3 regions of the Paenibacillus sp. RS8 genome follow, and region 2 is predicted to be linked to each of the others. Evidence: riboswitches for the same ligand, from Rfam matches in the RefSeq annotation. Region 2 holds a riboswitch; each other region holds the start of a gene.

Region 1 (4,876 bases), 530 kb from region 2:
GACTCGAATTACAGGCTTGATTAAGAATAAATATCTTGCCATTGTAGTGGTTGGATTATTATTTGCGTTGATGCATATTCCTTTTCAAATGAGTATGGTTAATATGACCTTTATGGATTATTTAATTACTAATTGGGTGTATATGATTCAATTGATGGTTATGCATATTTATTTTGTCTATCTTTATACTCGAAATAATAATATCCTTGTCCCAATCATTAGTCATACCCTCATAGATTTTATTCAATTATATATGAAGTAACTCCCACGGGAGGGTTGAAATGCTGAATGTCAGCCCTCCAACTACGCTAGGTAGCTTTTCGACCAAAGTGAGCTCCGAGGGCTATACAACAGACAAATTACCGCTAGGCAGCAATTCCTCTTGAGCAGTCATTTGCTCCCGCACATGTCTAAGCTGATCTTTCAGTACAGGAACGCTCTTTTGCAGGATAATGCTAATTTGAGGTAAAGATAGCTTTAGGCCATACCACATCACTTTTACGAGCTGTTCCTCCCAAGGCAGTGCCTTGGCAGACAGAAGAGACCGGCGTGCGTAATAATCGGCGCATTGTCGGATACAAGAGCGGTAAGCTTCGATAGAGAATAGCTGGCTGTCGAAGCTTTTTTGACGGAATATTTTATGAAGCTCTTTAAAAGTACGGATAGTAACTCTCTCGGCTTCTGCTGATTGTTGTAACAACATAGAACTGAGCGCATAGATATCATTCGTATTCTTTTGAACACACTCTGCAAATATAGTTCTACGGGGTGATTCGGCAGGTAAGGGGTCAGGCATGATAAACACGATCCTTTCAGAATGGGTTATGTGATGAACCTATAATATAGAAAAGTAAGAAATGGATTTGTTGATAAGCTCGGCGGTATCAGGTTCTGGATAACTATGCTTTTGAAGCGCAATACTGGATACGGTCTTAGATGGTTTATAGTATAGCCGCCCCCCTCTGGAATCTCTTCCACCGGCGACAGCTCTGTACAGACGACCTTGCTGGATATGATCTGCCAATGATTTACCCTGCAGCTTGGCTTTTAAATCCTGTAAAGCATCTTGCACTAGCTCAAACTGAGTCTGATCCCACTCTGAACCATGGGTACGTACTTTATCTATCGCTTCCTCAAGCCGGCAGTGGTATATCATTCTGAGAAAAGAACTCCATTTAATAAGGTCGAAGGTTCTGGTATTGGCTGAGATAAGACATGCCCCCCAGCTGCTCCCCCCTTTACAGGTAAGTTTCAGGATGCCATACCGGCTGCCTGGATCAGCTTCCATTCCATAGTGAATAGGCTCAGGTGAATCAAAGACGAATACTTCAATGCGAGATAGTCTTCGCTGGTCCATGACAAGTTGCTCCTCCCTAGGTTTCCAAAAGCTTAAGCTCAACATGGTGAGTAAGGTTAGCCTTCTCTATACAGGCAAGCATTTCAGCTTCGTTCTCACAGACTGCGGCATGCTCCAGCCATAGTCGGAATTTCTGTTTACGTATAATGGATAAATGTAAGGGGAAGGTGCTGCGGGATCTCATTACGTACCAACCAATAGCAACGTCCTTCCAAGGTTTCTTAAAAGCGGCGAGCCACGGAAAACATTGGTGTGCCGACCAATCCTGCAGCTGCTGCTTTTCTCTGATATTTTTATATATTTCGTATATAATTCTTCGGTCCATACAGCACTCACAAGTAGAAGGGCTGCTGAAATGGCGCAAGGATTCAATTTGGTTCTGACCAAATGCATAGCCGACAATAGTTCTGTGATGATCCTCTTCGAACCATAACGCTCCAAAGCAAACATAATTTAGACTTATCGGCTCAAGCAGCCCTTGCTGAGTTCCCCAATAATAGTGTTTCATTCCTTTCACCCCGTCCAGCATGCTATTACCCGGGTAGGTTCAGGTAACGCAAAAACCGCAGCAAGAGGAGGACCTCTGCTGCGGTTTTGGAATACAGGCATACACACCTGTGCCAAAGCGTGGCGGATCAAGGGTCTCTCTCTTTACGCTTACGAGGTTAGCTGTCGGATTCGGACGGTGAGAGTCGCCCTACCTATGTGAGACTTGAACAGTCTCCTTCGGATTCACCCCAAGTAGGCCATGTGGCCCGATGGTTCCCCCGTTCCCTGCAAATACAGGAACTCAGCGTTGATTGTATTTCGTGAAATAGATTCAATCCGAATCATACTCTTTTCAAGGTGTTTCTGTAAAAGCAGAAAGTGTTCTTTTGAGCGCAATTTGAACCATATCCTACCGACTACGACGAAAAATCCTGCCAAATAGGTATTTATTGCGTGTTATCGAGCTTCTTCCTCGTTTAATCTCGACTTCTCGTTTCCTTTCCTATATAGGCGATTTTTGGTGATTTCTCCAGCTGTGGTGAATAAAATCACAGAGTCCGTCCGCTTTTCGCTAATTGATTCAAATTCGAGTAAACAAGAGATATAGAGAGATTGAATATCAAGTAAGCGCTATCCAATGCGAAAATAGTTTTTAATTTGCATTATTTTGGCATCAATCACGTTTTACAATACTTCCTGCATAAGGGTATGATTACTCCTGTTTCAACAACAATCGAATATTTGATCCGCTTAATTTCCGGTAAGGAAAGCGGGGGAACCAACAATCGGCAGACGATGTGAGAGTCGGAAGCCGGTTATGGGGTGAATCCTGTAGAAGATACGAGTGAGCTCGCATCTATACAGGTAGGGCGACTCTCACCGCCCGAATCCGACAGCTAACCTCGTAAGCGTATGGAGAGAGGATGAGTGCAATGTGACCGCTAGCGAGCCACAGAGGAGAATCCTTTGTGGCTTTTTGCTGTGCTTTTTTAAGCAAAGCATTTATGGAAAACCTCACGAAGAGGTCGTTATATTCATCATTAGCGGTAGCTTTTCTTTCAAGACCAGGGTGATCAAGCTCTGATCTTACAAGCAAAGCATTTGAGGAGAATAAGAGATGACAGATCAGAATGAATATGTACTGGTATGTGCGCCAACGAAGGCAGGAGAACATTTTATTAAGCTTCTAAAATTTAGAGGCATTAAGATGGCGGGATTGACCAACAACTTGCCTGAGAAGTCCCTACTTGAAGAGATGGGGATTGAGAAAGTCGTTCTAGTAGATACCCGCCATCAGAATACTTGGTTTCGCCCCCCGTTCCCGGTAGGCCGGGTATATCTGTTCGAGAGCAGCTTTACGTTATGCTGCCGCTACATTCAGATGTGCCGCACCTGGACGACGCAGCCGATTTTTGTGATCACAAGCTCAATAAATCCTAGATTGGTCTATAAAAGACTTGGTGCAAGTTATGTAATCTATTCCCACAGTGGTGATGCTGATTTTCTAATCGATAAATCACCTCATCAAGGATAAAAGAAGGAGTGCGGGAGATATGATGGATCTGTATATGGTGGCTTCGTTAGCTGTAATTTACGGGTTGTTTTATGGATTTATGCGCTGGTGCGCAGGTGTAGTTGAGGATACAGGGAGGGATAAGCTGTGATTCTAGTCATCGCTGTTACCCTACTGCTGTTTTTATATCTTGTTTACGCATTGATTCATCCGGAGAAATTTTAAGGAGGGGCATTCATGGGCATTTTGCAAATCGTAGCTGTAATCGTCATTCTCATCTTGCTGGTTAAGCCGATGGGCACGTATTTATATCATGTATTTTCTAATGAACCCAATCGTACGGATCGATGGTTTGGAGGCGTGGAAAAAGGGATTTATAAGCTGATCGGACTGAAAAAACGGGAAGGGATGTCCTGGAAAAAGTATGCGCTCAGCTTTGTTTTAACGAATATCGTACTGGTTACTTTCAGCTATATCTTTCTTCGATTGCAGCGGGGTTTACCGCTAAATCCGAATGGAATTGCGGATATGGAACAGACGCTTTCGTTCAATACGGTGATCAGCTTTATGACTAATACGAACCTGCAGCATTACAGCGGGGAGACGGGACTTTCGTATTTTTCACAAATGGCTGTCATCACGATGATGATGTTCACGTCTGCAGCGAGCGGATTTTCAGTTGCGGTTGCCTTTGTCAGAGGGATCACAGGACGCACATCAGTCGGGAACTTCTTCGAGGATTTCGTCAAAGCACATATTCGTGTGTTCATTCCGCTGGCTCTGCTAGTTTCATTGGTAATGGTAGGACTACATGTGCCGCAAACCCTCAAGCCATCACTTGAAGTCACTACACTAGAGGGGCAAACGCAACAGATTGCTATCGGTCCAGTAGCTTCTCTGGAATCGATCAAGCATTTGGGCACGAACGGAGGTGGCTTCTTCGGGGCCAATTCATCGCATCCTTTTGAGAACCCTAATCCACTTACGAACGTGCTGGAGATTCTTTCTATGTGGATGCTGCCAGCTTCGCTCCCTTATATGTACGGACTGTTTGCTAAGAACAAACGTCAGGGCTGGGTTATTTTTACCGCAATGATGACCTTGTTCGTACTACTGCTGGGACTGAACTATTATGCTGAATCAAAGGGTAATCCGGCGATCAATGCACTAGGAATCGAATCTTCGCAAGGCAGCATGGAAGGTAAAGAGGTCCGCTTCGGCATTCCGCAGTCTTCCTTGTTTACTTCAGTAACAACCGCAGCTACGACAGGTAGTGTTAACAATATGCATGATACGCTGACACCTCTGGGAGGTATCACGCCTCTGGCACTGATGATGCTCAACAATGTCTTTGGGGGTAAAGGTGTCGGACTGATCAATATGCTGATGTATGCGATTCTGGGTGTCTTCCTGTGCGGTCTGATGGTCGGCAGGACACCAGAGTTTCTCGGACGGAAGATAGAGGCCAAGGAGATGAAGCTGATTGCCATTGCGATCCTTGTTCATCCTTTCATTAT
Region 2 (4,876 bases):
TAAGTCCGATAACAGCCCCGAGCACGCCAAGTGTAGGAGCATACATACCTGCTTGTGTGAAAATGAGTGCACCTGCTTTATGTCTATCCTCTGTGGCGTGGATGTCCTCCATGAGAACATCGCGGACAAAGTCCTGATCATTCCCATCAATAATCATCCGCATGCCGTTTCTGAGGAAGTTATCTTCTATTTCATCGACTTTAGACTCAAGAGCCAGTAGACCTTCACGCCGTGTAATAGAAGCCCATTCCATGAACATAGTAATTAATTCGGATTTACTGATTAATTTCTTTTTGACAAAAATTATTTTAAACAGACTTGGAATCTTTTTGACCTCCGAGATTGGAAAGGCCATAAAGATGGAGGCCGCCGTCCCCACTAAGATAATAACGTAAGCAGCGGGTGTGGCTAAAGCGTGAAGAGGAGCGTGCTTGAGGATCATACCCCAAATTACTGCAACTAGACCAAAAATTAAACCGAGTATTGTTGAAATTTCCATTATGCACCTCGTCCATGAGATTATAAGATGTGTTCCGACAAAGCCGCGTATATCATCCTTGAAATAGCGGCAAGGCACTCTGTGCGAAACCGAATAACGTATATTCTTATTTATCGACATCATTCCGTTTTTTGTGAAGTCATTTTTTCGGCTATAATGGATAAGGTAAGTAATTATTCATCTGTGGAGAAAACGGAGTGATACATGTGGGTGTAAAGCATGGTAGAGATTACGGTGAAATCCTAACGGATTTGACTGAGGCTGTCGGAAGAATTTCCGATGGGTACTTATTTTTTGAAATGGATCCGGAAGAGTGGCAAGAATTGCCCCAGGAATCCAAGATGGAGGTATGGGAGGCGCTGGCTGAGGATCTTTTCTTCGCGCTGGGTAATGAACCTATGATTGAGGTGGGGAGCGGCGTTATCATCTACGATAAGGACACGCACCGCATTAATATTTTAGTCGGAGAAGAGGATTTAGCCTCTGTTGTTTTGATTTAAGAAGAGGGGCGGCGGGGCGTAATTTGCCCGTAGTTAGTAGCCCGTGTTAAAATTGGTGTAGCCGAGTTATAATCGCTGGGATTCTTGAATACATTTAATCAAAAATATTGCCTTTATCCTGGCACATCCCTTGGACCTCAGAAGCTAAGGGATGTTTTGTTTAACGAATAAGACGAGTAAAGGGACCTGCGGATTTTACTGCAATTTTTAGTAAGGGAGGAAACGAATTGTTATTTACCGAAGAAGAACTGCGTGAGCAGATCAGCAAGCTGGAAGGCTGGAAGCTCGAAGAGAATACCATGGTGCGAAAATATATGTTCAGCCAATATATGAAGGGTATTGCTTTCGTTGATGAAGTAGCCACCATTTCAGAAGCCTTTGATCACCATCCACATATTACGATTGATTATAAGACAGTGACTTTACGACTGAAATCAAATGAGGAAGACGGTATTACAGCTCTAGATATTCGAGAGGCACATGAATTTAATGAAGCCTTTGAGAAAAATCGTTAGTGTCACCCAAACTCATAAATAAACGCCCGTGCGCAGATAGTGAACTATCTTCTGGCACGGGCGTTTTTAGTTGCTTAGGTAGTAGTTACTGTTACTTTTTCTCTGAGAGCCAGAGGGCGACGTTTGCGATCTCCTCAGGGGCTAGCTTTTCTTTAAAGGAAGGCATTTGACCGCGTCCCTTAGTGACGATGCTGTAGATTTCTTCAGCATCATGCTGACCGCCTTCATTTTGAAGACTAGGGCCAACTCCACCTTGAAGCTGATCGCCGTGACAGGTGATACAGCTGGCTTTCACGGTTGCTTCTGCCTTTGCCGCATCCAACTGAACTACCGGCATTGTGGGTTTATTCTGTTCAGCTACCTCTTCTTTACCTGGAAGTGTAAACATAAGTACTACCGCAAAGGCACAGGCGGCAAAAAACAAACCGCTCATGATCCATTTCTGCATCCCAGTTCGTCCCTTCTATGTAAGCTGCTCCCTACATTATAGCTCAAGGTGAAGCGTTATCATAGGGTTTGTGACAAAAAAATGAACGATAATACCATCAATTGATTGAAAAATATGGATTTTAATATCATTTCTCATAGACCATGCAATAAAAAGGTTTGTTTCCTGATGGGGTTAGGCGCTCATACGTATCTGTAATCGTAAATCCACACTTTTGGTAAGTTCGGATCGCACGCTGGTTCCAGGTCAATACCTCTAGATCAATCTCACGCTCAGGATAACGAAGCAAGGCTTCTTGCACGATTGCATCCATGAATAATTTCCCTAGCCCTTTGCCGCACAGATCAGGTTGCATGCCAATCCCCAAACGTACAACACCTTCCATCGGGAACAACTGCGCGAATCCACACAAAGCTTCTTGCCCATTTAATATGGAGACATATTGCTCATTCCGTAGCTGAGGATCACCGAACTCGATGCCTAGAGCCTGCATTTGTTCCCACGGCATCCAGCCGTAAATATTATAAGGGGGGGTGTAATTCCAATTGCATATCTCTTCCGCGTGACTAGTCTCCATAGGAGTTACATGAAAAGTAACCGAGGGATTTATCATAAGGTCAAAGACCTCCTTTCACGAGGGTTATAACGCTTGCCGTCCTTACGAGTGCCGAAGGCGTCTATACTTGTAACTAATTATATACAAAAAGAGGGGTCATCAACTCAGAAAATTTATAAGGAATACTGTTTTACAAATTTTGAGAGGGGTAAATATTAAATAAGACAAAAAAACAAGCTCTTCCCCAAGAATTAACATCTTGGAAAAGAGCCTATGTACGTTCTACTTATTGAACATCATCATTATCTTCTGTCTCAGAAGCAACAGAATGATAAGCATCAGTGCTCATAATCCGTTTAGCACCGATATAGCGTTTTACGTAGTAGCTATCACTCAGGGAGCTAATCGTTACACCGCGTGAGGAAGATGCGTGTGCAAACTTGCCTTCACCGACATAAATGCCGACGTGGGAAACACCCTTACCACTTGTATTGAAGAATACAAGATCTCCTGATCTTAAATCATCTCGGGAGATAGCAGTACCCATTTGATACTGGGAACCTGATTGGTGTGGTAGGTTGATACCGATTTTATCAAAAACATACATTGTAAATCCGGAGCAATCAAATCCATTTGTGGAGATCCCGCCGGATACGTATTTAGTTCCGATGGTCTTGTCGATCACTTTATCCATTTTGGAATCCGCGAAAGCGCTTCCTGCTCCGATGGTGAAGATAATGGAAAAGCTGAGTACAGCTGCTGCTAACTTCTTCTTCAAAAGTTTATACCCCTTCCAGATGCCTACGAGGTTAGCTTAAGGGTTCGGTTGAAGGTCCCCTATGACCCCTCTAAAAATGGAGGTCAATTCACCCAAAGTTGGTTCCCCCGTTTCCCTAATAGTTAGGAAACTCGGCTCAGACTGTTGATTAGGAATAGCTTGTAATCAATACATGACAAAACCTTTGTAAATAACAACTTAATGATTACAAAAATGTTACTAAAATCTTACTGCAGTTATTGTAACAAACAGAGTGCCGCTTGGCAATCGTTTTTAACCTAATCATGCAGAAAAATTCATATATTTAAAGACAAAATGCATATGTAAGCGATAATATTAAACTTATTTTTATATTTATTGAAATTTTTATCAAATAAAAGTGTTTAAAGTCTGTTCTAGAGGTGTAAAGATTATAATAAGGCAAAAGAAAACCTGGATTCGATTAAGGTGATAATCAAATCCAGGTCTATATAGTTGTAATTGTGAGGTTATAGTTGTGGGGAAGTATTAATCGTAGGCTACAGCTTGATATGAGGAAGTACTCATTACTCTTTTAGCGCCAACGTAGCGATTGGCCCAGTAGGACTGGCTAAGTGAAGTGATGGTCACGCCATATGAAGATGATGATTGTGCGAATTTTCCGTTTCCAACATAAATGCCGACATGGGATACGCCGTTGCCCAATGTGTTAAAGAAAACTAGGTCACCTGAACGCAATTTGCTTTTGGCTACAGGAGTTCCAACATTATATTGAGCTTTTGAAGTGCGGGGCAAAGAAAGACCCACCTTCTTGAATACATACGTAGTGAATCCAGAACAGTCAAACCCGGCAGTGCTAGTGCCTCCGGTTTTATAGGCAACTCCAATTGTCTTTGAAATAACACTATCCATCTTAGAATCTGCAAAGGCACTTCCTCCACCAATAGAGAACGCCATCACAAGTCCCAGCGCCGCAGCGACGCATGCTTTTCTTAAATTCTTCAAAAAAATTGTACCCCTTCCAATGCCTGTGAGGTTAGCTTAAGGATTCGGTAGAAGGTTCCCCTATGATCACTGCAAAGCGAGATCAATTCACCCAAAATATGGTTCCCCCACTTCCCGGTGCAAGGAATTCGGCGTTTTATGCACCAGATAGTGACTTATCGACAAGACTACGATGAATACATGAAGTTATGTAGAAATCGTTTCAAATGATTACAAACTTGTTACTAATGGAACAGGACTTATTGTAACAAAGTCTTTACGAATTTGCAAATCGCCATAATTTGTCTGTAACGCGAAAGAGTCCCGGCTCCTGATTTAGGAACCGGGACTCTTATATTATGTGTTGTAATGCCATAAATTATTGTGGAAATGCTTTACTGCGCCATAGATGATATTGAGCGGAAATTCCCCACATTTTGAAAAGTGTCGAGGGCAGTGATGAGAGTTGACGAATAAGAAGTGCCGGCAGGCCAGGACAGAAGATACCGGATAGTCCGCACACCAGCAGAAGGATAAGGCCCGCTGCACCAAGTATGATTGAAATGCCTAGTGCAGGAATCAGTGACTTTATACAGATGAATAGGGAGGAGAACATC
Region 3 (4,876 bases), 2.6 Mb from region 2:
GTCATCATAACAACACACAATATGCAGGCCGCGGAGGAGCTCTGCGATAGAGTCGCTTTTATTGTAGACGGTCAGATTAAGTTGATTGATTCTCCTCGTGAGCTTAAGCTTCTAAATGGAAAAAAGCGAGTGCGGCTGGAATATCGCCTTCATAATGAAGTTAGAAATGAGGAATTCTCACTTGCTGATATAGGGGAGAACGAATATTTCTTAAAGCTTGTCCGTGAGCACCCAATAGAAACCATTCATTCGCTGGAGGCGTCTTTGGAACAAATATTCATTGACGTTACTGGGAGGCAGTTAACATGAGATTCAGATCTGCGTTTGCCTTTGATATCCGGTTTCAATGGCGGCATGGGTTTTATTGGATCTACATCATTATCTGTACGTTCTATCTGGTATTGCTACATCTTATTCCTAATCATTATCGGGAACAAACGATGCTGTTATTGACCTTTAGCGATCCGAGTGCCTTGGGGCTTATTCTGGCTGGTGGGATTGTGCTGCTGGAAAGAGACCAGGGTATCCTTGATCCTTTATTCGTTACTCCGATTCGTGTTAGGGAATATTTACTTTCAAAAGCCTGCTCATTATCTGTACTGTCCCTCTTAGCCGCATGGGTTATTCATGCAGCAGCGAGTGGAGTTCCGCAATCCCCGATAGGATTTTCTATTGGAATCATTTTAACGTCAAGCTTTATGACGCTATTGTCGATTGGAGTAGTGGCTCGTTGCCAGACGATTAATGGTTTCATTTTACTCTCACAAGTATTCGTACTACCTTTCATACTGCCGTTACTTGGTTATTTTAAGATATGGAACTCCAATGTTTTTCTATTATTACCTACAGAAGGAACACTTCGCTTGTTGAGTTCGGAAACCTCAGCTATGTCACTTGGCAATTACATGTACTCCATATCGATATTACTGCTCTGGAATGTTGTGATATATGTCTGGGCAAAAAGGTCCTTCGAGCAACATGTAATGATGCGCATAGGCAAGGGAGGAGTCAAGAGATGAAGAAGTATCATACGCTTTTTCTAAGCGATATCCGTCATGCTGGGTTGGACCCGGTGCTTATGGTCGGCATCTTTGCTCCTTTAGCACTTTTAGTCGTCTCAAGATTTGGATTTCCAATAGCGGCAGAGTGGCTTACAAACGGTTATGCTTTCGATTTAAATGAATACAGTAGCTTTGCTGCGATTTTTTTAGTAATGACCTTTCCCATGCTGACCGGTATGATGACAGGTCTTTTAATGCTTGATGAACGTGATGAGAACATCATCTCTTATTACGCGGTTACGCCATTAATGCGTAAGGGGTACATGGTGTATCGTCTAGTTCTTCCATCTGTACTTTGTACACTTCTATCATTGGTGTATTTTATAGTTTCAGGCTTATCTAACTTCCAATTGGAGCATATATACATTCTTTTATTATTAGCAATTGAAGCCCCTTGCTTTGCTTTATTTCTTGCTTCTTTTGCTGCAAATAAGGTAGAAGGCTTAGCTTTATCTAAGATAGGTGGTTTGTTTATAGCAGGGCCAATCGTAGCGTATTTTATTCCATCACCATGGCAATTTGCAGGTGCGTGGATTCCTACGTATTGGCCTGCTAAGTTGTTTTTTGCTATAGAAGATGCTAGTAGTTTTAGTGTGATTGCATGCTTTATGGTGGGACTTATATTTCATTTGAGTCTTCTGAGTATCTTGGTCAGGATTTTTATTAAAAGAATCGATTGAATTATTTACAAATCAGATCCGCAGTCTTGTTTGATAACTCATTAACAGAAATAATAGCGTCATTCTTTTTCACAGGAGGGGTCCAATATTCCTCATTTCCGGGCAGATCATCAAACCATTCTGCATCCTTAGGGCAATCTAGAATCATGAACTTTCCGTATTCCTGATCTCTGGATTGATGATATTTAAGATAGGCTTTTCCGTTATCAATGGCGAGAATTTCTATCTTTCCGGAGGTGTGTGACATGGATAGGCGTACTCTTTTGCCAAGTCCTGAGGTTCTGGCTTTGGCTTCTTCTACAATTTGATAGACTTGCTCAAGAGGTAATACAAAATCTCGGTTTCCGGCAACGGGACGATTCACGAAGAAGTAGTAAGGTGTTACGCCAGCCCATGAGAGTCGGTCTAATAATTCTCCCAATATAACTGGATCATCATTGATGCCTTTAAGGACGGGGGTCTGATTTACGACAATTGCCCCAGCGTTGTGGAGGGCTTTAAATGCTTTTTTGGCTTCAGGTGTGATTTCACGAGGATGATTGATATGCGCCATAACATAAATTCGCTTGTCTTCGGTAGAGTAAGTACGAATCAGCTCCAGCAGCTCTTCGTCTTCCGAGATCCGCATCGGATTAAATACGGGAATCTTCGAACCTAATCTGATAATCTTGACATGCTCAATGCTTCTTAAGTTTTCAATAATGGATCTTAGCTTTGGTGTGGAGAGAATTAAACTGTCACCGCCCGTAAGAAGAACGTTGTTAATCTCAGGGTGGTTTGCAATATACTCCAGACCCGGAGAGACATCAGACATCGCTTCTTTCACGTCATTTCGGAACAGGCGTTTACGGAAGCAGTAGCGGCAATAGGCTCCGCAGACCTCGGATACAATCAGTAATGCTGTTGTTTTATACTTGTGCTGACATCCCGGCACCACATAATTCGTGTCTTCATCCGAAGCATCCCAACGTCCATATTCCAGCAGTTCACCTTCGTTAGGGATAACCAGTTTACGAATGGGATCATCTGGATCGTCCCAGTTGATTAAAGACAGATAGTAGTCATTCACACGAAAAACAAATTTGTCCGTGATTTCTTTCAAGTTCTCTTTTTCCAGATCAGACAACATAGCAATTTTGTGAATATCCGTGATGTACTTTACCTTTTGCACTTACATCTCTCCTTTGTCCCTTTGTGTGAGAAAAGAGGAAGCCTTAGTGTCAAAGGCCAATCTACTGCCAGCAGGGTCCAAAAAAACACAAAAAGAGACCCTTAGCAAGGGTCTCTGGTTATGTAAATAACATGAAAAGCAGACCCATCCACTGCTGACGAGGTTAGCTGACGGACTCGGGTAAGATGGTACCCTACATTCTAATGCTCAATGATTCGCCCCAATTAACTGGTTCCCCCGCTTTTCAACTGTAAAAGTTGGAAATTAAGCGTAGGTAAAGTATACCCCATGAAGTTTTGAAAAGTCAAAAGGGAATCCTAGATTCACCTTCAATTACTAGGGGTGCTTCCACCGAGCAGTTTAGGTAGCAGCGTTAGCAGCTTTTCCCGAGTTAACGCATCACTAGAGTTCCATTTGCTTCCGTCGAGCAGATAAACATGTCCCTGACGTACTGCCGGAAGACTTTTCCAAAGTGAACTGTCTAGTAGTAGTTCCATAGCAGCCCGTGAGTCTGGACGCTCAGGAATGAGCATGAAGATATGATCTCCAGTATAAGCAGGTAATCGCGCTGGATCAACTTCAGCGAACCCTAATTCTTCATCCAGTATGGCTTGAATCTCCTCTGTCGGTTGTAGACCACATGGTGCATAAAGCGCTGTGGAGAATCCGGACATTCCCATAGCATACAGATGATTTCCGTGGTCATAGACCAAAGCAGAGGCAGTCTCTCCGGCTTGGAGACTGGTCTCGTAAAGCTGCTGCCACATGGCAGCGTTTTTGATTGTAAATGACTCCAGCCACGCTTCGGCTTCGCGTTGTTTACCGAGCCAGCTGCCTAGTGTTCGCATTCGACTTTCGAGTGGCGCAAAGGAATCAAAGGTGAGTGTCGGGGCGATGCCGGAAACGGTCCTATAGGCTCTTTCATCACTATTGGCCAAAATAATCAAATCTGGATTAAGTGAAGCGGTCAGCTGCGGGTCCAGCGGGAAACCAACATTGGCGAGCTTTTTAAGCCGATGTTTATAGACGCTGTTCCGCACGAATGCTTCATCTCCTCCGATGGGCTTCACGCCTAGTGCGAGAAGGTCGCCAAGTGTCTCTCCATGATAGACAATGCGTCTCGCTTGCTCTGGAATCTCCACTTCATGGCCTGTCCAATCTTTGACGGTAAGCTTACGACCTCGCTGATGCGCATATTGTCCGGGGGTAACTCCGGTTTTTTGCCGAAAGCGGCGGCTGAAATAATATTCATCGGAGAAGCCTACCAGTCTGGCAATTTCACGCAGCGGTTCCGTCGATTCCTGCAGGAAGCGCTTGGAATGACTAATGCGCAGATCGGTCAGGTACTCAAGTGGCTTTTTGCCGGTAAGCTGTTGAAAGATCGGTGTATACTGCCAGAACGATATCCCCGCAAGCTCAGCCAACTGCTTCACGCTGATGCTCTCTGTATAATGCTCCTCTATGAATTGTATAGTCATTTCTACGGATTCTGTGGGACTTGGTAGATGCTTGGAAGGATAATTATGCTCAAAAAATAGCAGCATTAATTCCTGGAATTTCAATTGTCGCTTGAATTGCTGCACATCATCGAAGCTATTCTTGTTCATAAGCAAATCTTCCACAAGACGGATTACCTTAGTGAACGGGTGGACAATTAATTCGCGTCTGCCTGAAAGTAGTTCGCCAGAATAACGTTCTGGATGCTCTTTTGTATAAATTGCTGAAAAGGTGATGAGATAATAATACATGGTCATTTCCTGATTGCTCGTACAATAGGAGATTCCGGGAGCTAGTAGATAACATTTATCTGTACTCAGCGTCACGCTCTGATCATCGAGGTTCAGTTGCCCGTTCCCCCCGGTAAATACGAGAAGGGTGTAGTCATGAGTTGTACGTGATACAGGGCTTGAATCGGCAGCTTGAAGTATCAGTTCGGCATCCATCAGCTGAAACAGCAGGGAGTG

What was found. Region 2 has a riboswitch for cyclic di-AMP ahead of ACDZ28_RS08635 (C40 family peptidase). Riboswitches for the same ligand answer to the same signal wherever they lie in the genome.
Region 1: another riboswitch for cyclic di-AMP. It lies ahead of ACDZ28_RS11115 (hypothetical protein); the one in region 2 lies ahead of ACDZ28_RS08635 (C40 family peptidase).
Region 3: another riboswitch for cyclic di-AMP. It lies ahead of ACDZ28_RS20125 (KamA family radical SAM protein); the one in region 2 lies ahead of ACDZ28_RS08635 (C40 family peptidase).

Annotation. Positions count from the first base shown of each region.
Region 1 covers NZ_CP168131.1:2,170,053-2,174,928, forward strand. The annotation lists gene ACDZ28_RS11100 (lysostaphin resistance A-like protein) at 1-262, shown strand, start outside; gene ACDZ28_RS11105 (hypothetical protein) at 344-796, opposite strand; gene ACDZ28_RS11110 (hypothetical protein) at 836-1,357, opposite strand; gene ACDZ28_RS11115 (hypothetical protein) at 1,374-1,865, opposite strand; cyclic di-AMP (ydaO/yuaA leader) riboswitch at 1,998-2,163, opposite strand; cyclic di-AMP (ydaO/yuaA leader) riboswitch at 2,584-2,773, shown strand; gene ACDZ28_RS11120 (hypothetical protein) at 2,964-3,380, shown strand; gene kdpF (K(+)-transporting ATPase subunit F) at 3,507-3,584, shown strand; gene kdpA (potassium-transporting ATPase subunit KdpA) at 3,597-4,876, shown strand, end outside.
Region 2 covers NZ_CP168131.1:1,640,280-1,645,155, forward strand. The annotation lists gene motA (flagellar motor stator protein MotA) at 1-499, opposite strand, end outside; gene ACDZ28_RS08615 (hypothetical protein) at 706-999, shown strand; gene ACDZ28_RS08620 (4a-hydroxytetrahydrobiopterin dehydratase) at 1,227-1,514, shown strand; gene ACDZ28_RS08625 (cytochrome c) at 1,606-1,962, opposite strand; gene ACDZ28_RS08630 (GNAT family protein) at 2,090-2,575, opposite strand; gene ACDZ28_RS08635 (C40 family peptidase) at 2,805-3,296, opposite strand; cyclic di-AMP (ydaO/yuaA leader) riboswitch at 3,302-3,443, opposite strand; gene ACDZ28_RS08640 (C40 family peptidase) at 3,804-4,232, opposite strand; cyclic di-AMP (ydaO/yuaA leader) riboswitch at 4,286-4,424, opposite strand; gene ACDZ28_RS08645 (hypothetical protein) at 4,639-4,876, opposite strand, start outside.
Region 3 covers NZ_CP168131.1:4,264,743-4,269,618, forward strand. The annotation lists gene ACDZ28_RS20110 (ABC transporter ATP-binding protein) at 1-309, shown strand, start outside; gene ACDZ28_RS20115 (ABC transporter permease) at 306-1,019, shown strand; gene ACDZ28_RS20120 (hypothetical protein) at 1,016-1,741, shown strand; gene ACDZ28_RS20125 (KamA family radical SAM protein) at 1,743-2,912, opposite strand; cyclic di-AMP (ydaO/yuaA leader) riboswitch at 3,052-3,193, opposite strand; gene ACDZ28_RS20130 (helix-turn-helix domain-containing protein) at 3,242-4,876, opposite strand, start outside.